One region of the Arthrobacter sp. HMSC08H08 genome, then DNA from elsewhere that is predicted to be linked to it. Evidence: riboswitches for the same ligand, from Rfam matches in the RefSeq annotation. Region 1 holds a riboswitch; each other region holds the start of a gene.
The links. A riboswitch is a leader RNA that binds a small molecule or an ion and turns the genes downstream of it on or off. The one in region 1 is predicted to bind S-adenosylmethionine.
Positions count from the first base shown of each region.

Region 2: linked by a shared signal. The riboswitch ahead of HMPREF3175_RS06210 (flavin reductase family protein) and the one ahead of acs (acetate--CoA ligase) in region 1 are both predicted to bind S-adenosylmethionine.
Region 3: linked by a shared signal. The riboswitch ahead of HMPREF3175_RS10155 (acyl-CoA dehydrogenase family protein) and the one ahead of acs (acetate--CoA ligase) in region 1 are both predicted to bind S-adenosylmethionine.
Region 4: linked by a shared signal. The riboswitch ahead of HMPREF3175_RS03440 (O-acetylhomoserine aminocarboxypropyltransferase/cysteine synthase family protein) and the one ahead of acs (acetate--CoA ligase) in region 1 are both predicted to bind S-adenosylmethionine.

Region 1 covers NZ_KV789399.1:30,177-35,809, reverse strand. The annotation lists gene purL (phosphoribosylformylglycinamidine synthase subunit PurL) at 1-2,083, shown strand, start outside; gene HMPREF3175_RS07305 (LLM class flavin-dependent oxidoreductase) at 2,267-3,697, opposite strand; SAM riboswitch class I at 3,728-3,841, opposite strand; gene HMPREF3175_RS07300 (hypothetical protein) at 3,847-4,119, opposite strand; SAM riboswitch class I at 4,178-4,275, shown strand; gene acs (acetate--CoA ligase) at 4,284-5,633, shown strand, end outside.
Region 2 covers NZ_KV789394.1:80,985-86,617, reverse strand. The annotation lists gene rpsR (30S ribosomal protein S18) at 1-61, shown strand, start outside; gene rplI (50S ribosomal protein L9) at 85-546, shown strand; SAM riboswitch class IV at 744-857, shown strand; gene HMPREF3175_RS06210 (flavin reductase family protein) at 898-1,422, shown strand; gene HMPREF3175_RS06205 (PepSY domain-containing protein) at 1,541-2,173, shown strand; gene dnaB (replicative DNA helicase) at 2,666-4,069, shown strand; gene HMPREF3175_RS06195 (EamA family transporter) at 4,132-5,253, opposite strand; gene HMPREF3175_RS06190 (hypothetical protein) at 5,430-5,633, shown strand, end outside.
Region 3 covers NZ_KV789394.1:1,786-7,418, forward strand. The annotation lists gene HMPREF3175_RS05850 (acyl-CoA dehydrogenase family protein) at 1-35, opposite strand, end outside; gene HMPREF3175_RS05855 (amidohydrolase family protein) at 37-900, opposite strand; gene HMPREF3175_RS05860 (SDR family NAD(P)-dependent oxidoreductase) at 1,059-1,988, opposite strand; gene HMPREF3175_RS05865 (MarR family winged helix-turn-helix transcriptional regulator) at 2,201-2,728, shown strand; SAM riboswitch class I at 2,901-2,987, shown strand; gene HMPREF3175_RS10155 (acyl-CoA dehydrogenase family protein) at 2,997-4,499, shown strand; gene HMPREF3175_RS05875 (LLM class flavin-dependent oxidoreductase) at 4,489-5,633, shown strand, end outside.
Region 4 covers NZ_KV789382.1:44,963-50,595, forward strand. The annotation lists gene HMPREF3175_RS03420 (hypothetical protein) at 1-141, shown strand, start outside; gene HMPREF3175_RS03425 (phosphotransferase family protein) at 196-1,104, opposite strand; gene HMPREF3175_RS03430 (CPBP family intramembrane glutamic endopeptidase) at 1,135-1,962, shown strand; gene HMPREF3175_RS03435 (VOC family protein) at 2,005-2,646, opposite strand; SAM riboswitch class IV at 2,782-2,897, shown strand; gene HMPREF3175_RS03440 (O-acetylhomoserine aminocarboxypropyltransferase/cysteine synthase family protein) at 2,986-4,317, shown strand; gene HMPREF3175_RS03445 (homoserine O-acetyltransferase MetX) at 4,383-5,579, shown strand; gene HMPREF3175_RS03450 (alpha/beta hydrolase) at 5,592-5,633, shown strand, end outside.

The DNA.
Region 1 (5,633 bases):
GAAGGTTGACGATGAGATGAAGAAGCACACTCTGGTTGGTATGGGCCAGAACGCTGGCGTGACCGACCTCGGTGACGGCTGGGCTGTGACGTTCAAGATCGAATCCCACAACTCACCTTCCTATGTTGAGCCGTATCAGGGTGCCGCTACCGGCATCGGCGGTATCGTCCGCGACATCATCTCGATGGGTGCCCGCCCTGTAGCGGTCATGGATCCGCTGCGTTTCGGCGCGATCGACCATCAGGACACCGCACGCGTGGTGCACGGGGCCGTGGCGGGCATCGGCGGCTACGGTAACTCGCTTGGTCTGCCGAACATCGGAGGCGAAACCGTGTTCGATCCCGTCTATCAGGGCAATCCGCTCGTCAACGCGCTCGCTGTGGGCGTGATGCGTCACGAGGACATCCACCTCGCCAACGCTAAGGGCGAAGGCAACCGTGTGGTCCTGTTCGGTGCGCGCACAGGCGGCGACGGTATCGGCGGAACCTCGGTTCTGGCTTCGGCGTCCTTCGAGGAAGACAAGCCATCCAAGCGCCCAGCGGTCCAGGTGGGTGACCCGTTCGCTGAGAAGGTCCTGATCGAATGCTGCCTCGACTTGTTCCGTGACGAGCTTGTTGTGGCGATCCAGGACCTCGGCGCGGCCGGTATTTCGTGCGCGACCAGCGAACTCGCCTCCAACGGTGGCGTGGGCATGAACGTTGAGCTCAAGGACGTGCTGTTGCGTGATCCGAGCCTCAACCCGTCCGAAATCCTGATGTCCGAATCCCAGGAACGCATGATGGCCGTGGTGACCCCTGAGAACGCCGAGGCGTTCGAGAAAGTCCTGGAGCACTACGGTGTCGAATACTCCTGGATTGGTGAGATCACCGAGGATCCGCGCCTGATCATCACGTGGAACGGCGAGGTCATTGTGGACATCGATCCGCAGACCGCCGCTGAAGAGGGACCTGAATACGACCGCCCATACGCCCGCCCTGACTATCAGGATGCGTTGCAGGCTGACTCGTTCCGTGCTTCCGAGGCCGCTAAGAACCTGCCGGAGCAGGGCGAGGACCTCAAGCAGGCGATGCTGGAGCTCATGGCGCGGCCTAACCTGTGCGATAAGACGTGGGTCACCCAACAGTTCGATTCCAACGTTGGAGGCAACACAGCGTTGGCTTCCCCTGACGACGCCGGCGTGATCCGCGTTGATGAAAACACCGGCATGGGTGTCGGTTTCGCGACGGATGCGAACGGCCGTTACGCCTACCTCGACCCCTACGCTGGCGCTCAGCTGGCTTTGGCCGAGGCGTACCGCAACGTCGCGACCTCCGGCGCTACCCCGATGGCTGTGACTGACTGCTTGAACTTCGGTTCCCCTGAGGACCCGAATGTGATGTGGCAGCTGGTCCAGGCGATCGAGGGGCTTTCGGATGCCTGCCTTGCACTCCAGGTTCCGGTGACCGGCGGTAACGTTTCGCTCTACAACCAGACCGGCGAGACCCCGATCCACCCGACCCCGGTTGTGGGCGTGATGGGTCGCTTCGATGACGTCACCGCGCGCACGGTTTCGGGTTGGCGTGAAGAGCACGACGGCAACGCGGTCTACTTGCTTGGTGTGACCCGCGATGAGCTGGATGGCTCCGAGCTCGCCGCGATGCGTGACCACCTCGGCGGTATCCCGCCGAAGGTCGACCTCGATGCGGAACGCACCCTGGGCCAGCTTCTGGTCTCTGGTTCCCGCGACGGCATGTTCGATGCCGCCCACGACCTCTCCGAAGGCGGCCTCGCAGCCGGGCTGGTCGAGATGTCGATGCGCTACGGCGTCGGTGTGCGCGTGAACCTGGATGAGCTCAAACAGCGTGACGGCATTGACGCTTTCACCGCTCTGTTCTCAGAATCGCAGGCCCGCGCGCTGGTGTGCCTGCCGCGTTCCGAGGAGGAACGTTTCACCGCGATGGCCGCGGCACGCGGCTTCGCCCACGTCCGCCTGGGTGTCGTGGACGCTTCCTCGCACGCGATCGAAGTTCAAGGCGAGTTCTGTGCAACCCTCGACGAAATCCGCGAAGGCTGGGGCACAACCATGCAACGCCACTTCGGCTAACGCCTGTTGCTAGCGGTGTGCCGTACGGCTACAGCACACCGCTAGCAGGCACCTTCGATAACAAGAGATGGCTGTGGGCGCCAGGTTCATCCTGGCGCCCACAGCCATGTCGTATTCGCGGCCGTGAAATGTACGGCCTACCCTGGCTGGCGGGCGCTGTCTCCTGCCCGCCAGCGTGGCAACCTAGCGGCGGACAGCCGCGCCCGGATGGTTTTCCGGCAACCGGTCGCCGCGACCAAACAGTGCGTGGCGCAAGGAGGAACCCGTCTGGTCTTCCACTGGGCGGTCGGCATCCCACGCAACCGTGGCGTCGGCGGCTTCCTCAGCGCTCGGGTACACGCCGAGCGCTTCGAGTTCTGGAATCACGTAGTCCACGACGTCACGGAACGTGCCAGGCTTGACCGCGTAGGCGACGTTGAAGCCATCCACCCCGGTGTCACGCACCCATTCGTGGAACTGTTCGGCGACTTCGCGGCCGGTACCCACGGCAACCGGACCGAAACCACCCACGCCGATGTAGCGCGCCAACTGGCCCACGTTCCACGGCTTATCAGAATCACCTGAAGCCGCCTGGAACATGTTCACCGCGGACTGGATCGCGTTGGACTCCACGTCTTCACCGATCACCGCATCCAGCGGGTATTCGGACAAGTCGATGCCCGTCCAGCCTGCGAGCAACGCCAACGCGCCCTGCTCATCGGCATAAGACTGGTATTCGCGGAACTTCTCCCACGCTTCCTCGTTCGTCTTACCCACAACCGGGGTGATCATCGCGAAAATCTTGACGTCATCAGCGTTACGGCCCGCCGCCACGGTTGCTTCACGAATCTTCTTCACGGTCTTCGCGAGGCCTTCCTTGGTTGCCTGCGAAACGAACACAGCCTCAGCGTGCTTCCCCGCGAAAGCCATACCGCGCGAGGACGCGCCGGCCTGGAAGATCACCGGGGTGCGTTGGCGGGAAGGCTCCGTGATCGCAATGCCTGGAACGTTGAACCACGTGCCTTCGTGTTCAATCGGGTGCACCTTAGCCGGGTCAACGAACAAGCCGGATTCGCGGTCAGCTACAACCGCGTCGTCCTCCCACGAACCCTCGAGCAGCTTATACACGACCTCGAGGTATTCATCCGCGTGATCGTAGCGTTCGTCGTGCTCCATCTGGCTGGTCTGGCCAAAGTTCTTCGCCGCGGACTCGAGGTAGCCGGTCACAACGTTCCAGCCGACTCGCCCGCCCGTGATGTGATCCAGGGTCGCCATGCGGCGCGCGAGCCCCACCGGATGCTCATACGCAGTGCCCGCAGTGACACCGAAACCGAGGTTCTTCGTCGCTGCAGCCATCCCCGCCACGATCACCGCCGGATCAGCCAACGGGATCTGCGCACCGGAACGCAACGCCGTTTCCGGGGAGTTCGCATACGCGTCATACACACCCATCACATCGGCCAAAAACAGGGCGGAGAAACGGCCCTCTTCCAGGATCCTGGCGAGCTCAACCCAGTGCGAGAGCTTGTTGTAATCCCGCGAGGTATCTTCCGGATGCTTCCACAAACCCGGGGACTGGTGGCCAATCGTGTTCATCGCGAAGGCGTTGAGAAGAATCGGTTTTTCAGACGACATGTTAACCCTTTCCCGCAGCCCTCAAACGCTGCGCCATCGTCTTCTGGCGGGAGCACCTTTCCCTCACGATTCCTGCTACGGAACCCTTCAGGATGGTTGCTGCGGCGTCAACGAGCCAGATCTCTCGGCCGCTCTGGATGGATACGGATTCAGCATAGAGGCACACCATGGGCATCACGCAAATCGCTCGTGACCGATGACAAAGAATGACGGCACGCATCGGCGGCTACACTTGCGAAAGTATTACCCCAAGCCATAACACGGGTTTCTGCAGGTGAAAGGGCTACAGCGACGTGGAACTTGCGCGGCCAGAAGTGTTCTTTACCGTCGATATCATCGCGCTGATCATCAACGGGATCATGGGTGGGGTGATCGCCCGCCGCATCGGACGCCTTTGCTTCGCCAGCCGTGTTGAGCAACATGACACACACGCTGACCCGATTTGCGTGCAACCGCATTCGTCACCCACTATGGACAGCACAACCATCCAGAGCGGCTGAGAGATCTGGCTCTACGACGCCGCAGCAACCACCCCGGGTTTTTACCGGGCATGGTGCTCACGCCAGGATCGATGGAGTGACAACGCATGACCGCAACGTCCGCACCCGCGCACCAGGCCGCCCAGGCTCAGCTCAGCAACGCAAACCTCAGCAGCGCGCAGCCTAGCGATGACGCGCTGCTTAGCGATGAAGAGCACAGCGCGTACTGGGCCAAACAGGCCGGGCAGCTCACGTGGGAGACCCCGTGGGATACGGTGCACACGCTAACCCCGCCTAACCCTGAAACTCAGGAAGGTCTGCAGCAAACCTGGTTCGCGGGAGGCACGCTCAACGCCGCTGTCAACTGCGCAGACCGCCACGTAGCGGCGGGCAACGGGGACAAAGTAGCGCTCTACTTCGAAGGTGAACCCGGCGACCGTCGCACCGTGACCTACCGCGAACTCACCGAGGAAGTCTCGCAGGCCGCCCACGCGCTCACGGAACTGGGCATCACCCGCGGCGATCGCGTCGTGATCTATCTTCCGGTGCTCGTTGAGACGATCATCATCACGCTGGCTTGCGCACGCATCGGCGCGATCCACTCGCTTGTTTTCGGCGGGTTCAGCGCAGAAGCGTTGCGTTTCCGGGTTGAAGACACCCGCGCCAAGCTGCTGGTCACCAGCGACGGCCAGTACCGCCGCGGCAAGGCCGTGCCCGTCAAGGACATCGCGGACGAGGCCGCATCCGGGGAGAACCAGCTCGAGCATGTGCTCGTGATCGACCGCACCGGCCAGCGAGACATCCCGTGGACCGAAGGCCGTGACATCTGGTGGGACCAGATTGTGCCCCGCCAGCCCCGGCAGCACACACCGGAAGCGTTCGATGCGGAAAATCCGCTGTTCATCATGTACACCTCCGGGACCACCGGGAAACCGAAGGGCCTGGTGCACACGACCGGCGGCTACCTCACCGGTGCTGTAGCGACCTATAACCAGATTTTCGCCCACCCGGACCCAGCTCAACGCGCGGGCGACGTGCATTGGTGCACTGCAGATCTCGCGTGGGTCACCGCCCACACCTACGAGATCTATGGGCCGCTCGGGGCCGGCGCGACCCAAGTCATCTATGAAGGCGTGCCGAACGCCCCGCACCCGGGCCGGCACTTCGAAGTCATCCAGCGTTATGGTGTGACCTCCTACTACACCGCGCCAACGCTCGTGCGTTCGCTCATGGGCTGGTTCCCGGAAGGGATCCCAGCCGAATACGATCTCTCCAGCATCCGCCTCGGCGGAACCGTAGGTGAAGCCGTCAACCCTGAAGCAGCACGGTGGCTACGCGAACAGATCGGCCGCGACACCTACCAGCCCGCCAACCCTGAAACCGGGGAACCCGAGCGCGGCATCAGCATGGTCGATACCTGGTGGCAGTCAGAAACTGGCTCCACCATCCTCACTCCC
Region 2 (5,633 bases), on a different contig from region 1:
GGCGATCAAGAATGCGCGCGAAGTTGCCCTGCTTCCATACTCCGGCGCTGGCCGCGGCTAAGCAAGAAGGAGGAGAGAAGAAACATGGCAAAGCTTATTCTCACGCATGAGGTAACCGGCCTGGGTGCTGCGGGCGACATCGTCGAAGTACGCGACGGCTACGCACGCAACTACCTGCTGCCACGCGGCTACGCGATCACCTGGACCAAGGGTGGCGAGAAGGACATCGAGTCCATCAAGGCTGCTCGCGAGGCCCACCGCATCGCGAACCTCGAAGAAGCACAGAAGATCGCAGACGGCCTCAAGGACGCTGAGATCCGCATCGAGGTTAAAGCTGGTGACACCGGCCGCCTGTTCGGTACCGTCAAGCAGGCCGACGTTGCAGCAGCAATCGAGGCTGCCGGCCTGGGCAAGGTCGACAAGCGCACCATCGAGATCGCACAGCAGGTCAAGACCACTGGCCACTACAAAGCCACCGTCCGCCTGCACGAAGACGTTCTCGCGAACACCACGCTGCACGTTGTTGCAGCACCAAAGGGCAAGTAACACTCAAGCACTCAGCGCGCGGAACCATAATGTGAACCGCGTGTCAGCTCACGTGTGAAACAGTCTGAGACGCGCCCCGCGAGGGGCGTGAACGAACGCCGCACCCGAGAAAGGGTGCGGCGTTCGTCTCATTAAATGAACTACATGACACATTCAGTTGCACGGCGTGCGCTGAACTGTTTATCGTTTAACACACGAATCATGAGTACGGATTTTTAGGCCCTGGCTAATCCGTCGGCAACCCTCTCGCGTAGGTGGGGTGCCCCAGGTGACGATTCGGCCGTCGGGAATGCCGGCGGCAAGCTGCGCCGGCCATTGTGGACGGCCGATACTTGCGAAGGATGAATCGCTATGTCCCTGACCCACACCATCGACCAGGCAACCCTGCGTTCGGCATTCGACCGTTTCCCTGTAGGCGTGGCAGCTCTCTGCTCCCGCGTGGGAGGCCACCACGAAGGCATGGTCTCCTCGAGCTTTGCGGTCGGCATCTCATATGAGCCAGCGCTCGTATCCTTCTCAGTTCGCAACGAATCCCGCACATGGCAGCGCCTCAAGCACGGCTATCGGCTCGGCGTCTCGATTCTGGCCGATGAACACCGCGAGGTCTGCTATCAGCTCGCCTCCCGCGACGCATCCAAGCGTTTCAGCGGCCTCGACGTCACGTTAGCTGACTCCGGTGCTTTGTTCCTGGACCGCGCCGCCCTGTGGCTTGAGACCTCGATCTATGACACGGTCCCGGCAGGCGACCACACCATCGTGCTGTTGAAGGTCCACGCTGTATCTCACGGCGAGGAACACGGAGAGCCGATCGTGCTGCACGGCAAGACGTTCCGCGACCTTGCGCAGCTTCCAGACCGCGCACTCGTAACCGCCTAAAGCCTGCTGTTTGGAAGGCGCTGATCATAGGACAAACGCGGGCAGTTAATCTAGGTTGGCTTAGAGCTGAGCAAAAAAAGCAGTGCTATCTGAGTCCCGATCTGCGTATATTGAGGCCATGGAGAAGAAACATGTAGCCCTCACGTCCGTAGCAACCCTCGCGCTGGTTCTTGCCGCTTGCGGTGCTCCAACGGAGGACAAAACCTCCGAACCCACCCAGGACGCCCAGCAGACCCAAACTCAGCAGACTGAGACTCAGCAGGCGCAGAACACTGACGCCGATGACGCTGATGGTAAGGACTCTGCAGACAACAACGCGCAAGCCCCAACCAAGGGTGGTAGCCAACAGAACGCTCTCAAGGCGATCGAGACCGCTGAAAAGGAAGTTGGCGGCAAGGCCGTTGACCTCGACTGGGATGACGATAAGAGCGGCTGGAGCGTAGATGTTGTCAAGGGCAATAAGAGTCACGAGCTCGAGGTAGCCGCTGACGGATCCAAGGTCACCAACCAGGATGAAGTCGAAGACGTAGACAGCGATGACCGCCGCGAATATGACGCGATCAAGGTAGAAATCGCTAAGGCGATCGAGACCGCGCTCAAGGACACCCCAGGCACCCTCGATGACGTCAGCGTTGACGAGGAGCAAGGCCAGATCATGTGGGAAGTTGATATCTACCCAGAGGGTGGCGGCGCCGACGTGACGGTCTATGTGGACGTCAAGAGCGGACAGGTCCTCAAGAAGGACAAATAAGCACGCAAAAGCATAAGCAATAGTGCAAGGTAGTTTGTGGGGCGGGCCCTTTCGGGCTCGCCCCATGTGCATGTAGCCCCATTTGTGGGGGCGGTCAACCTTCCGCGAGGGTGAGTTGGCGAACCTTCAACCTCTACTCGGGCGAGTCTGTGGGTAACTAGCCCAAACCTGTGGATAACTTAGCGTTTCAGGCATGTATCGCGTGGATATCCCTCTTGTCAACATGACACGTGTGCTTGAAGGTTGGGGAAAAGTTTTTAGAGCATCTTCATAATCCACAAGAAAAAACCGCGGAATCTCGCGGGATACAGCTAATTTTAAGCAAAATCACAGCGATGTTTTCCCCAGGTTATCCACAGAAGTAGTGGATATCCACCGGTGTGTTCCACAATAGTCCACACACTATCGACAGGGGCTGTGGATAACTCGGGTTGTGTTGTGTCTATTTCGCCCTACACTGAGCCTGAGGACAGTACAGGTTGAAGGAGCACAGTGGATCAGTACAGCGACGCCGACTACAGCGATGCAGGCGCATCATCCTCGGGTGCGTCCTCACTTGCTGAGCGCGTCCCGCCTCAGGATGTAGCGGCTGAACAGTCGGTTTTGGGTGGCATGTTGCTCTCCCAGGACGCGATCGCCGACTGTGTAGAGATTCTGCGCTCATCGGATTTCTATAAGCCCGCGCACTCGATCATTTTTGACGCGATCACCGATCTCTACGGCCGTGGGGAACCGGCTGATGCGGTGACCGTCTCGAGCCACCTGACCAAGAGCGGTGAGCTCAACCGTGCCGGTGGCGCGGCCTATCTGCACGAGCTGATCCAATCCGTTCCGACGGCCGCGAACGCGAGCTTCTACGCCGAGATCGTGAGGGAGCGCGCCATCCTGCGCCGCCTCGTCTACGCGGGCGATCGCATCACGCAGATGGCCTTCGCAGCCGACGGTGAGGTCGACGCGATCGTCAACGACGCCCAGTCCGAGGTCATGCAGGTTGCTGAACGGCGCGCCGCGGAAGACTACGTGCTGCTCTCAGAGATCATGGAGTCCACGGTCGATGAGATCGAGGCCGCAGGGCAGATGACCGGCGACGAAATCACCGGTGTGCCTTCGGGCTTCTATGAGCTTGACGAACTGACGCAGGGGTTCCAGGGTGGCCAGATGATCGTGGTCGCGGCCCGCCCCGCAGTCGGTAAATCGACCTTCGCGCTGGATATCGCCCGCTCCGCGGCGATCAAAAACGGCATGACCACCGTGTTCTTCTCGCTAGAAATGGGCCGCACCGAGATCGCGATGCGCATGCTCTCAGCTGAGACCGCCGTCGGGCTTCAAAACCTGCGTAAAGGTGACTTGCGCGACGAGGACTGGACCAAGATCGCCCGCACCCTCCCGCAACTGAATAACGCGCCGTTCTTCATCGACGATTCACCGAACATGACGCTCATGGAGATCCGCGCGAAATGCCGCCGCCTCAAGCAGCAACACAACCTCAAGCTCGTGGTGCTGGACTACCTGCAGCTCATGTCATCAGGTAAACGCGTTGAATCGCGCCAACAAGAGGTCGCTGAGTTCTCGCGTGCGCTCAAACTGTTGGCTAAAGAGCTCGATGTTCCGGTCATCGCGCTCTCGCAGCTCAACCGTGGCTCCGAACAGCGCACCGATAAACGCCCACAGGTCTCCGACCTGCGTGAATCCGGTTCGATTGAGCAGGACGCCGACATGGTCATCCTGTTGCACCGCGAAGACATCTACGACAAAGAGTCCCCACGCGCAGGTGAAGCCGACGTAATCGTGGCTAAGCACAGAAACGGCCCGACCAAGACGATCGTGGTCGCGTTCCAGGGCCACTACTCGCGCTTCAACAACATGGCCTATGAATCCGCCGACGCCGGCATCTAGCAACGCGCTAGAGCGGGAGACATCAGCGCATCAGCGGGGGCTGGCTTTAGAGCGGGCTGACTTTAGAGCGGGGTAACCTCGCGGCGTTGAGGCCGTTTCTGGTTGCCCTCCTGCACCTTCTTCTGGCTTTGGCCCTTATCGCCGTTCTGGGTCTTGTTGCCAGGCGTGCCGTCTTTGCGTTTGTGGTTCTTCTTCCGTGTTGGCCGCCATTTGACGCGGCGGCGAGGCTCGATGCCTGGCATCTTCTTGGACATTGGCGAACGGCCGCGTGGGCGCTCACCGAGCTTGACGAAGACGACTCCGGCGAGGATCGCCGCACCACCCACGAACTGGATGCTCGCCAGCGTCTCGCCGAGTAGCCACCACGCCACAACGGCTGCGAAGAGGACCTCGGTGAGGTTCACGAACGAACCTACGCCGGCACCCATGAGCCGCAGGCCCACAACACCGAGGACGTAGGCGGCGACGGTGAAGACGATGATGATGCTGTGGGCGATGAACCAGGGTGCACTCCATTGGCCGAGCGCAACGGGATCCGTGGTTGCCTTCCATGGGAGTAAACCGAGTGCTACGAACGGGACCGTGCCGATGGCGCCGACCGCGAAGCCCAGCCCCGTCAGGGCGGTGGAGGGGATCCGGACCGAGTCGTTCGCAGAAATCATGAAGTACACGGCCAGGCACACCGCTGAGGCCAGCCCCATGACCACGCCGAGTGCGTCGAGGGAACCTGAGCCTTCGCCGATGACCGAGCCCACATCGAGCACCGCAACCAGGCCGATCATCGAGATCGCAAGCCCAAAGAACGTGAGCCCGGAAGGGCGGGCCTTGGTGCGGGCCCACAGCCAGAAAACGATCATCATGGGTGCGGTCATCTCAAGCAGGATCGCGATCGTGACATTCAGGCGTTCCACCGCCACGAAATACGTGGCTTGAACGCCGGTCATCGAGAACAGGCCGAACGCGACTACAAGCCGCCAGTGCGCACGCACTTCACCCCACTTACCGCGCAACTGGATCAAGGTGGGCACTAGGAGGACGAGCGCGCAACCGGTCAAACGCACTAAAGTCACAGAACCTGGCGACCAGCCGGAACCGTAGAGCGCTTTCCCCACCGGTCCAGGAAGAGCGAATGCAAAGGACGACGCCAAAGCAAAGAGAAGACCGATAAGGAACTTCGGTTGCATAAACACCTCCTAGTGGATGGACGAGCTATAAGTCAGCCTAGAAAATTTATTGCGATCACTGGCAATTTGCGCAAAGGTAGGCAAAGCTAGTGTCTCACTAGAAGCTTGACGATACGTAAGGGCTAGCAATGACTAATAAAACGAGGACTGTACGACGCGCATTAGCAATGATTGCTGTGCCACCACTGCTTGCAGCCTCGCTCGTGGGTTGCGGCGATAAGAGCGACGGCAACGAGACGAGCCCGGAAGGCGCCTCGAGCGAGCAGTCTCAGGGTCAGCAGTCTCAGAGCCCTGAGGTGTCAACACCGCAGAACTCGCCGGCCCCGCAGGATTCACAAGGCAGTGGATCGGCATCCGGAGCGTCGCCTGCAAGCCCGAAG
Region 3 (5,633 bases), on a different contig from region 1:
GATGGGATGATGCTTCCGGTCACTGGTTCAGCCATCTCAGTCTCCCTTCGTCTCGGTCGTGGACTCACGGTCCAGGCCCAGCAGGCGCACCGCGTTGTCCTTGAGGATCCACGGCCGGACCTCGTCCTTGAGCGGAAGCTCCGCGAAGGCGGCCAGCCACTTGTCCGGGGTGATCAGCGGGAAGTCGGTTCCGAAGAGCACCTTGCGAGCCAGCACGTTGTTCGACTGGCGGACCAGGGACTCCGGGAAGTACTTCGGGGACCAGCCGGAGAGGTCGATGTGCACGTTGGCTTTGTGGGTCGCGATCGAGTTCGCCTCGTCCTGCCAGGGCACCGATGGGTGGGCCATGATGATCTGCAGGTCCGGGAAGTCGGCGGCGACGTCGTCCAGCAGCAGCGGGTTGGAGTACTTCAGTTTGATGCCGCGCCCGCCGGGCAGGCCGGCGCCCATACCGTTCTGTCCGGTGTGGGAAACGATCGGCAGCCCCAGCTCCTGGAGCCGCTCCCAGAGCGGGTAGTACTCGCGGTCCGAGGGGTCGAACCCCTGCACGGACGGGTGGAATTTGAAGCCGCGCACTCCGAGCTGCTCGGCCTGGCGGGTGGCCTCGGCCAACGCGTCCGCCCCGGTGCGGGGATCCACGGAGCCGAATGGGATGAGGACGTCGTTGTTCCGGGCGCAGCCGGCCACGAGGTCATCGATGGAGTTCGGCTTGTGGCCGAACTGGGTGCGCGCGTCCACGGTGAAGACGACGGCGGCCATCCGGCGCTGCCGGTAGGTCTCCGCGATGGTGTCCACGCTCGGGGTCCGTTCCGCGGACTTGAAGTACTTCGCGGAGGCTTCGAAGAAGTCTTCCGGCAGCGCTTTGTGGCCGCACGAGTCCACTTCGAGGTGGACGTGCATGTCCACGGCCTCGATGGCCGAGGCGTCCACGCCCAGCTCGTAGCGGACTGGGGCGGGGCCGGGAGCAGAGGTTGAGGCGGGGGCAGGGGCGCCGCTGTCGTTCCCGTGGGCTGGCCCCTGCGGAGCCGTGTCCTGGGTTCCGGTCATGGTGCTTGTCCTTAGTTCTTCTGTTCAGGCTCGAGCTCAGCAGGCAGCGGAGGCATCTTCTCGCCGACTTCCTGGAGGTTGCCCCTGACCAGCTCGGCGCCTTGGGTCTGCATGGTGGCGTAGTCCCAGCCGCCCTCGTGGTACTCGGTGGCCACTGGCTCTGGGTGGGACCAGACCTGCAGGCGATCGCCACCAACTCCGATGGCCTGGCCGGTGATGCCGTCGACCTCCGGGGAGGAAAGGAAAGCGATCAGGCCGGCGACGTCGTCGGCGGTTCCGAAGCCGAGGTCATGGCGGAAGAAGGACGGCATGGCCTCGCCGCGCTCGTCCGCCTCGACGGCCTTCTGGAAGTAAGGGACGGTCTTGGTCATGGCGGTGGCCGCCACTGGGATGACGGCGTTGACCATCACTCCGGCGCGCTTCATCTCCAGGGCCCACGTGCGGACCATGCCGACGATGCCCGCCTTGGCTGCGGCGTAGTTGGTCTGGCCGAAGTTGCCTCGCTGACCGGTCGGCGATCCGATGCAGACGATGCGCCCGGCCACGCCGTTCTCCTTGAAGTATGCGTAAGCGGCACGGACGCAAGTGAAGGTGCCCTTGAGGTGGACGCCGATAACGAGATCGAAGTCCTCGTCAGTCATCTTCAGCAAGGACTTATCCCGCAGGATGCCGGCGTTGTTCACCAGAATGTCTAGGCCACCGAAGGTGTCCACGGCGGTCTTGACCAGCTGGTCGGCGGCCTCGCTGGTGCCGACAGGGACCACTGCGGCGACGGCCTTGCCGCCGGCTTCGGTGATGGAGGCGACAGCGGCGTCCGCGGTCTCCTGGTTGACGTCGTTGATGACCACGGAGGCTCCCTGGCGGGCGAGCTCCTGGGCGTAGGCGAGGCCCAGGCCTGCGCCCGAGCCGGTGACGATGGCTACCTTGCCGTCGAGGGACATGGGATTCTCCTTCGGTGGTGACGTGCTAGATGTCGGTTCTGTCCTAATGTGGCGTTCACCACACAAGAACCATGACAGTACATATAATTGAGAATGTCAATTATTTTTCGAGGCTTGCATTTCGAGTACGATCCTCTGCAGGGGACAAGCCTCTATATGGGCAAGATCAGCCGGATCACTCCCTCGAGTACACGGACCAAGGAAGCAAGCACATGACGACTACAAAGGACACCTCCGGAGCCACAAATAGCCCGACTGAGGCCGCCCAGCGCTTCCCCGCCCCCTCCACAGCGCTTGCGGCCGAGCGCATGGCGGAGTTCACGTCGTCAGAGCTCGCCGGCCAGGTCCAGTTCCTGGCGGCCCGGCTGCGCAGCATCGGCCACAGCCACGCCAACCGCGTCCTGCAGGAGGAGATGGGATTGAAGGTCCGCCAGTACTCCGTGCTGGCCCTGGCCGCCGCGGACGTGAACCCGTCCCAGCGCGAACTCGGCGACTTCCTGAGCCTGGACCCAAGCCAGATAGTGAACCTGGTGGACTTCCTGGAGAAGCGGGGATGGGTCGAGCGCCAGGTGGATCCGCGTGACCGTCGTTCCCGGATCGTCATCGCCACACCGCAGGGGCAGGATGCCTACCGGAGGGCACGCGCGCTGACCATGGCCTCCGACGACGTGGTGCTCGCCGCGCTCACCTCCGACGAGCGGCAGGAACTGAGCCGGCTGCTGGAGAAAGTCGCGTTCTGAACTCTGGTCTCTGAACCCCGCCTGCTGACCCCCGCTAGACCTCACGAAGCGCCCCGCGGGGCCTGCTTAGATGCAGGCGCCGCGGGGGCGCTTCTTGTTGACGTTTTGTGACGCGCGTCGCCTGGCGGGCAGTTGACACAGCTCGAGGCCGGGCTATAGAAATGATGCTTGTAACCCATCCAGAGCGACTGAGAGACCTGGCTCGTTGACGTCGCAGCAACCGGTTTATGCACGGTGCTCCCGCCAGGAACGATGGAAAGGAATAACTGTGTCATCGTTGTCCACGCACACCCCTGTCCACCCTGCAGCTGGCGCTGAGATCGCCGCCGATGCGGAAGCCAGCACCGACGCCGGCAACGCCAGCACCGCGGTTTCCTCGGCTGACCTGAGCTTCGCTGAAGGGCTGCGTTACGTCACCACCCAAGATGCTCCGGTCACCCCGTGGGAGGCCGGCCACACGCCAAGCCTGGCAGAGCTGCGTGAGCATTTCGGGCCGATCTTTGACCGCATCGCGAGTGGGGCTTCTGAGCGGGAGGCGCATCGTGTTCTGCCGTTCGTTGAGATCGCAGAACTCAACCGGGCCGGATTCACCGTGCTTCGCGTTCCTACCGAGTACGGCGGCCCGGGCGTGAGCTTCACCGACTGGGTGCAGCTGCTGATCGATCTGGCGGCGGCTGACCCGAACATCGCGCATCAATACCGTTCCCACGCGGGTTTCGTGGAGACGCTGCGGTACCAGGATGAGCAGACCCGCCAGTATTGGTATGCGAAGGTTCTTGCCGGCGATGTTGTGGGTAACGCGTCCACGGAGATCGGCGGGAATGCGTTGAATACGCTCAACACCACGTTGGCTGTGCAGGCGGACGGCACTGGGGTGCTCAATGGCGCTAAGTACTACTGCACTGGCACCGCGTACGCGACGCATACCCGGGTTTCGGCCACGCTGCTTGATGCGGACGGCACGCCGACCGAGGGTCGACAGTTCGCTGTCGTTTCCACGCGCGCCCCGGGTGTTGAGCTTGAGGACGACTGGAATGGTTTCGGACAGAGCCTCACCGGTACCGGAACCACGCGTTTCACCGATGTGAAGGTTGCGCCCGAGCACATTTTGAACCGCGTGCCTGGCAGCGCTGAGGCGCAGTTTGAGGCGCCGCTGTTCCAGCTTGTCTTGCTCGCTGTATTGGCCGGTATTGCTCGCAACGTTGTGGACGATGCGGCGGCTGGCGTGCGGCGGCGGACCCGCTCCTTCAATACCGGCTTAGGTGTTCCGCACTCTGAGGACCCGCAGATTCTGGGGGTTGTGGGCCGGCTTTCGGCGCAGGCTTTCGTAGTGGAGTCGGCGGTGGTTGAGGCTGCGCGGCGGCTTGAAGCCGCCGAGGGCGTGCTTTCGCTCGAAGGCGAGGACGCTGGCACCGGCGATGGCAACGGTGACGCCGATACTGGCGCCGCCGCTACTGGCAACACTGACGCTGGCACCGGCGCCGCTACTGACACAGCGCAGCGTCTGCTGACTGAAGCGGAGCTTGCTGTTGAGCGCGCGCACGTGACTGTGCCCGGCATCGTGACCAGTATTTGCTCTGACCTGTTCCTCACGGGTGGCGCATCGAACACGTCGCGGGAGAAGAACCTGGACCGGCACTGGCGCAATGCGCAGACGGTCGCGACGCATAACCCGATTGTGTTCCGTGAGCGGATCATCGGCGACTACCTGGTCAACGGCACCGTCCCGGAGGGTCTCAACGCGATCGGTGAGGTGCGCCGTGCTTCTTAACGCGTTTGAGATGGCCACGCCGGTGCATCAGTCCCCTGGTTTGTGGCGGCATCCGGAATCCCGGGCAGCGGATTTTGACCAGTTGAGCTACTGGACCGGCCTGGCGCAAACCTTGGACAAAGGCGGTTTCACGGCCCTCTTCCTGGCCGATGTGCTGGGGACCTATGACGTGTACGGCGGCAGCGACGCGGTCTCGCATGAGCGCGGCGTTCAAGTTCCGTTGCTGGATCCTTTCGCTGCGGTGTCTGCGATGGCTGCGGTCACCCGTAGGCTCGGTTTCGGGTTGACGGCGTCGTGCACGTATGAGGACCCGTTCCTCTTGGCGCGCCGGTTCGCGAGCCTGGATCACCTCACGGGTGGCCGGGTTGGCTGGAACATTGTGACGTCGTATCAGGATTCCGCGGCCCGCAACCTCGGTTTGGAGCGGCAACTGCCCCACGATGAGCGTTATGACCGCGCGGACGAGTACATGGACGTCATGTACAAGCTGTTCGAGGGCAGTTTCGCTCCGGGTTCGGTGCTCAAGGACGCCGATGCGGGTGTTTTCGTGGACCCGGCGGGTGTCCGGAAGGCTGAGCACAAGGGCGAGTATTTCTCTGTCGATGGGGCGTCACTGACGCATCCGGGACCGCAACGCACCCCGTTCTTGTTCCAGGCGGGCGCCTCGGCACGGGGCTTGCGTTTTGGAGCCGAGAACGCTGAGGCCGTGTTCATGATCGGTTCTGAGCCGAGCGTTGTGCGCGGCTATATTGAGCGCTTGCACGAGGCGCTTGAGGTCGCGGGCCGGCCCGCCGATGCGGTGCGCACCTTCGCGATGGTCACCGTCGTGACGGGCGCGGACGACGAGGAGGCGCAGCGCCGCTTCGAGTCCTATCAGCAGTACGTGGACGTCGAGGGGGCTCTGGCACTGTTCGCGGGCTGGACCGGCGTTGACTTGGCCGGCCTGGATCCCGATGCACCGCTGGCCGAGGTTGAGACGGACGCGAATCAGTCCGCACTGCGCTCGGTCACCTCCGGCGACACGTCGCGGGAGTGGACCGTGCGGGACATTGCCGCGTTCGTGACGTTGGGTGGCCGTGGCCCCGTGATTGTGGGTGGCCCCGAGAGCGTTGCAGATCAGTTGGAGGCGTGGCA
Region 4 (5,633 bases), on a different contig from region 1:
CTGCTCTTCTTTGTCCCTAACGTGAGCCTCATCATCGGTATCACGGTCGTGTTGATGATCGCATCCTGGTGGGCGGTTGTAGCGTTCTGGCCTATTGAACCGCCAAAGAAACCGGGCGTGCGGACCTACCGCTCGAACTAGCGAGCTCCACAGTATGAGCCCCATAGCGAGCCCCACAGTATGAGCCTCAGGGGATTACTGGAGCAGCTCGCGGCATACGTGTGCGGCTTGAGCGGCCCTCATGATGCGCGGCTGGGTTTTCCTCAAAAGCCGGCCCCAGGTTTTCACTCCACCGCGCAGTGCGGCGTCAGCCACGCGAGTCAACGCCAATGACCCGTTCCACACGTGGGCTCGAGCCGCGAAGAACTCATCCGGGGCTGACGGGTCGATCACGTCTTGGCCGTGCCACAGCGATAGATGCGCCAGATTGATCGCCGGGTCCCACAAGGATGCTTTGTCCCAGTCGAGGATCCCGATCAGCTCGCCATCACGCCAGTGCATATTCCGGCCCGCTAAGTCCCCATGCACTAAACCACGCCGGAGTGAACCGCGAAGAGCGGCGCCTTGGCCCACCGCGGATCCCATGGCTTGCTCCATCTCACCCAGAGTAGCTAACACGGTAGCGGCACTTGCCCGCACATCGGGCTCAAGCGCATCGATCGCGGCATCGGCGCGGGCCTGGGTCCATTGAGGTTCTGCCTCCCAGGGCGCGCCAACCAGGCCTTCGTAGGCGCTCAACGGAACCGCCTGCAGGTCGGTAATAATCCGCCCCAACGCTGCAGGGTCGCCTTGGTGTAGCGGGTGGGCGGCACCGGGGATGAAACGTTGGATGATCCCGCCGGCGGAATCGATCGGGGAGCGGGATTCAGGGACGAGCCACGGAACATGCGGGGCAAGCGCATCTGCTAACGCGGCACGGCGGGCTTGGGCGAGCGCCTCCTCACGAGTCCGGGCCATCCGGAACACAACCTCAGGAACCGGGTCTGCCGGGATGAGAACCAGGTTCGACTTCCCAGATTCCTCAACCCGGCCAGAAACCCAATCCGCGGCAGGGTATAAAGCGTTGGCGCGTTCAACTTCTTCGCTCGTGGGTTGCCTGGCCATGCATCCAGCCTACCGAGCATAATCGGATGCATGAGTGCCCAATCCCCACACGCACACACCCCAGACGGTGACGGCTCAGCGAAGACGCCCGGCCTGGGCGAGCTGGGGGCGCCCTCGCGAAAGGCCCTGGGGTGGGAGATCGGCATCGTCCTAGCGCTCTCTTTGGGCAAATCCGGGGTGTATGCGCTCATCGACTTGCTCGACACCATCACGCGCGGCCCCATCTCCTCCGGGACCGCGGCCCTCAACACCTCAACTAGCACGCGTGAGTGGATTGATCTGCTGTATCAGCTTGCCGGCATCTTCTTTGCGCTTGCCCCGGTAGCGCTCGTGATCTACCTTGTTTCACGCTGGCCGGGCAATAAGCCTTGGCGTAGGTGGGGCATCGACGGTCAACGATGCGGTAGCGACGCCGCAGTGGGTTTCGCATTCTTCGTGCTCATCGGCGTAGGAACCCTCGCGGTATATGCAGCGGGCAGGGCGCTCGGTGTCACGACTGCTATCACGACCTCGGGCCTTCCGGACGCGTGGTGGAGCGTACCCGTGTTGCTGTTGGCCGCACTCAAGAACGGGCTGCTTGAAGAGATCGTGGTGCTCGCCTACCTGCATGAGCGGCTCGCAACACTGAAATGGACGCCCGCCGCGATCATCATCTTCTGCGCCGTAGTGCGTGGCTCCTACCACCTCTACCAAGGCATCGGGCCGTTCATCGGCAACGTAGCGATGGGCGTGATCTTTGGGCTCTACTACCTGCACAAACGCCGCATCATGCCGCTCATCTGGGCGCACTTCTTACTCGATGCGGTCGCGTTTGTGGGCTACCCGCTGCTCGCGGCATGGTTCGGGTACGGTAGCTAGCCCGCGCCGTCGGCCCTGTCAGCTCCCGCCGGGCCAACGCTGTTAGAGGGTTACGAGGCCCTTCGGGGTCTTCAACGTGACTGACTGCAGGCCCGGCATCCCGGAGGGGGAGGTGAAGTTGAATGTGACCTCGCCCTTGAAGTCTTCACCTGGGTGGCCGAGCCATTCGTCGATGCGTTCGCGGTTACCGGAGATCGTGAGTTCCACGATTTCACCGTGTGGCTCTTCAGCCCGGGATGGGTGCAGGTCCTCGAAGCTCTCGTCCCAGCGGAGGAAGTAGGGAAGCTGAGGGTCTGCGATGAGCCCGTTGATGCCGATCTGGCGCCACGTGAGCTCTCGCCCGTCGGGGAACTTACGCGAACCGGGGACCGCGCCGCGTTGCAGGCGCTCCTCGATAGGTGTGAGGTCCTCTACTGAGACGACCCAGCCCATCCATCCGCCACCCATCTCGCTTCGGGCGCGTACTGCCTTCCTGAACGGCTGCTGGAGAGTGGCCGGGTGGTCTAGTACCTCAACGACTTCGAGGTACTGGTGGTTGTGGAGGGGGAAGAACACGTTGCGTGTTCCGAAGCGTGGGTGCACGCCTCCTTTGACGTACCGGAGCCCGAGCTGATCGGCGATACGGTCTGCGGTGGTGATGAGGCCTTCTGGCCCGCAAGCGTAAGAAACGTGATCGAGCTTCATGGGTTAAATCTGACACTGTGTGAGCCACATCTCTACTTAGGTTTACCTAAGTTGAAGTCCGGCCTGTGGATCAAACCGGGTGTGGTGGGCGTTATGTGGTGCCAGTGGGTTGGCGTGTTGTAGGCTAATTGCCAAGGTCATGAGTGCCAGTGCAAAACCCCGGTTTGCTGGCCGGCAACCCTCCGTCCGCGGCGGGGTGCCCCGGGTGAGGACCTGGTCACACGGGAATGCCGCTGTGGCAAGCGCGGGCTCTGCCCGCCCGTATCCGGGCGGACGTTACGTCAAATCAACCGGTGTATGCGGGCAAGCCCCTCCTATGAATCAAGGGGTGCACTGTATATGTCGCAACAAAAGTTCGAAACTCGTCAGATCCACGCCGGCCAGACTCCAGACCCGACCACGGGTTCGCAAGCGTTACCGATCCACCTGACCAACGCGTATGTTTTCCCTGACACCGAGGCTGCTGCCAACCGCTTTGCGCTGAGCGAGCTGGGGCCTATCTATACGCGCTTAGGTAACCCGACCACCGAAGTCATCGAGAACCGCATGGCAAGCCTCGAAGGCGGCGTCGGTGCGCTGTTCGTCGCCTCCGGAATGGCGGCTACGAGCTATGCGATCCTCAATGTTGCGGAAGCCGGCGATCACATCGTCGCATCGCCATCCCTCTATGGCGGGACGCAGAACCTCTTCAAGCACACTCTGCCTAAGCTCGGTGTCGAGGTCACGTTCGTGGAAGATCCAGACGACCTGGATGCATGGCGCGGGGCAATCAAGCCGAACACCAAGGCCTTCTTCGGCGAGACCATCGGTAACCCGCGCCAAGACGTGTTCGACATCGAAAACATCGCCGCGATTGCACACGATGAGGCAGGCGTACCGCTCATCATTGACAACACGCTGGCAACCCCGTACTCGCTGCGCCCGATCGAATGGGGCGCCGACGTCGTGGTTCACTCCGCAACCAAGTACCTGTGCGGCCACGGAACCGCGATGGGCGGGGTCATTATTGACTCAGGAAACTTCGACTACACCCAACACCCGGAGCGTTTCCCGGGTTTCAACCAGCCGGATGAGTCCTATCACGGCATCGTTTACGGCCGCGATATGGGTGTTGGCTCGCCACTGGGTGCGAACCTCTCCTACATCCTGAAGATCCGCGTGCAGTTGTTGCGTGACACCGGCGCTGCGATCTCCCCAATGAACTCCTTCCTGATCGCCCAAGGCCTCGAAACGCTCTCTCTGCGTGTTGAGAGGCACATCGAGAACGCGCAGAAGGTCGCTCAATGGCTCGAAGCGCGCGATGACGTCTCCGCGACCATCTATGCCGGCTTGGAATCCTGCCCGTGGTATGAGCGTGGCCGCCACTACGCACCCGAAGGGGTGGGCGCGATCGTCTCCTTCGAGATCAAGGGAGCTGAAGACAACGAGGAAGCGGCCCGCGCCTTCGTGGACGCGCTCGAGCTGCACTCGCTTGTAGCCAACCTCGGTGACGTCCGCTCGCTCGTGGCGCATCCATCATCCACAACCCACTCCCAGCTGTCTCCGGAAGAGAAGCGAGCCGCCGGCGTGGGCCCAGGCACAGTACGCCTCTCAGTGGGCCTTGAACACGTGGATGACATCATCGCCGACCTGCAGAAGGGTTTCGACGCCTTCCACGCCGCCCGCGCCTAACTAGCGCCGGGACATTGGCATGTGGCAACGGAAGCGATAGAAACTCACGAAGCGAAAGCAGCGTTATGACGTTGGATGTACGAGAACACTCACAACACAACGCTCCCGAGAGCGATGTGAAGATCCTCCCGCTGGGCCCGCTGGATCTAGAGACAGGCGGGCACCTTCCCCAAACCCATATCGCGTACGAGGTTTTCGGCGAGCTCAACGCTGAGCGCAGTAATGCGGTCCTCGTTTTGCACGCGCTGACCGGCGACACCCACGCAGCCGACGGAACGCCGGCTAAAGATGCGCCGGCTAACGATGCGGCAGTGACCGATGCGGACGCACCGCAACCTGGTTGGTGGCGCGAGGTCGTAGGCCCGGGTAAGCCGGTGGACACCACCACGTATTGCGCAGTGGTTCCGGCAGCCTTGGGCGGGTGCTCAGGCACGATCGGCCCGGCCTCGCTGGCCGAGGACGGGCAACCCTATGGTTCGCGTTTCCCATTCGTGACGATCCGCGACATGGTCGAGCTTGAACTGCGCCTCATGCACGCACTCAACATTGAGGCGTGGCACGCCGTTGTTGGCGGCTCGATGGGCGGGGCACGTGCGCTCGAATGGGCCGTGAGCTATCCGCAACACGTCACCAAATGCGCAGTGATCGCCGCGACCGCTGAATCATCGGCCGAACAGATCGCGTTCGCGCAGATCCAAACTGAGGCGATCCGGCTCGACCCACAATTCCACGGCGGAGACTATTACAGCCACGGCAACGGTGCCGGCCCGCAGCGTGGCCTAGGCATAGCTCGCCGCCTCGCCCACGTCTCCTACCGCTCCGCTGCCGAGCTCGACCATCGTTTTGGGCGCTCGCCGCAAGGTAGCGAACTTCCGCTGGGATCTGCTGGCCGTGATGAACGCGGCCGCTACGCGGTCGAGTCGTATCTGGACCATCAGGCGCATAAGCTCGTGAATCGTTTCGATGCCAACGCCTACCTGACCCTCACTGAGGCGCTCATGAGCCATGACGTTGGTCGGGGCCGCGGGGGAGTCGAAGCGGCTCTCGCTGAGGTAGTGGGCGTTGAGTTCTTCATCGCGGCCGTGGATACGGACCGTCTGTATTATCCGCAAGAGTCCCAGCGGATCGCGGATGCGCTGCCGGGTGATGTTCCTGTGCACATGGTTTCGACCCCGGTGGGCCACGACGGTTTTCTGACCGATGGGCACCAGCTGGATGCGCCGTTCCGTGCGTTTTTGGGCCCGGTGCCGCCAAGTGCGTGACAGGATGGTTATATGAGTGAAAAGTGGGAACCGTTTGTAGTTGAACATGTGCCG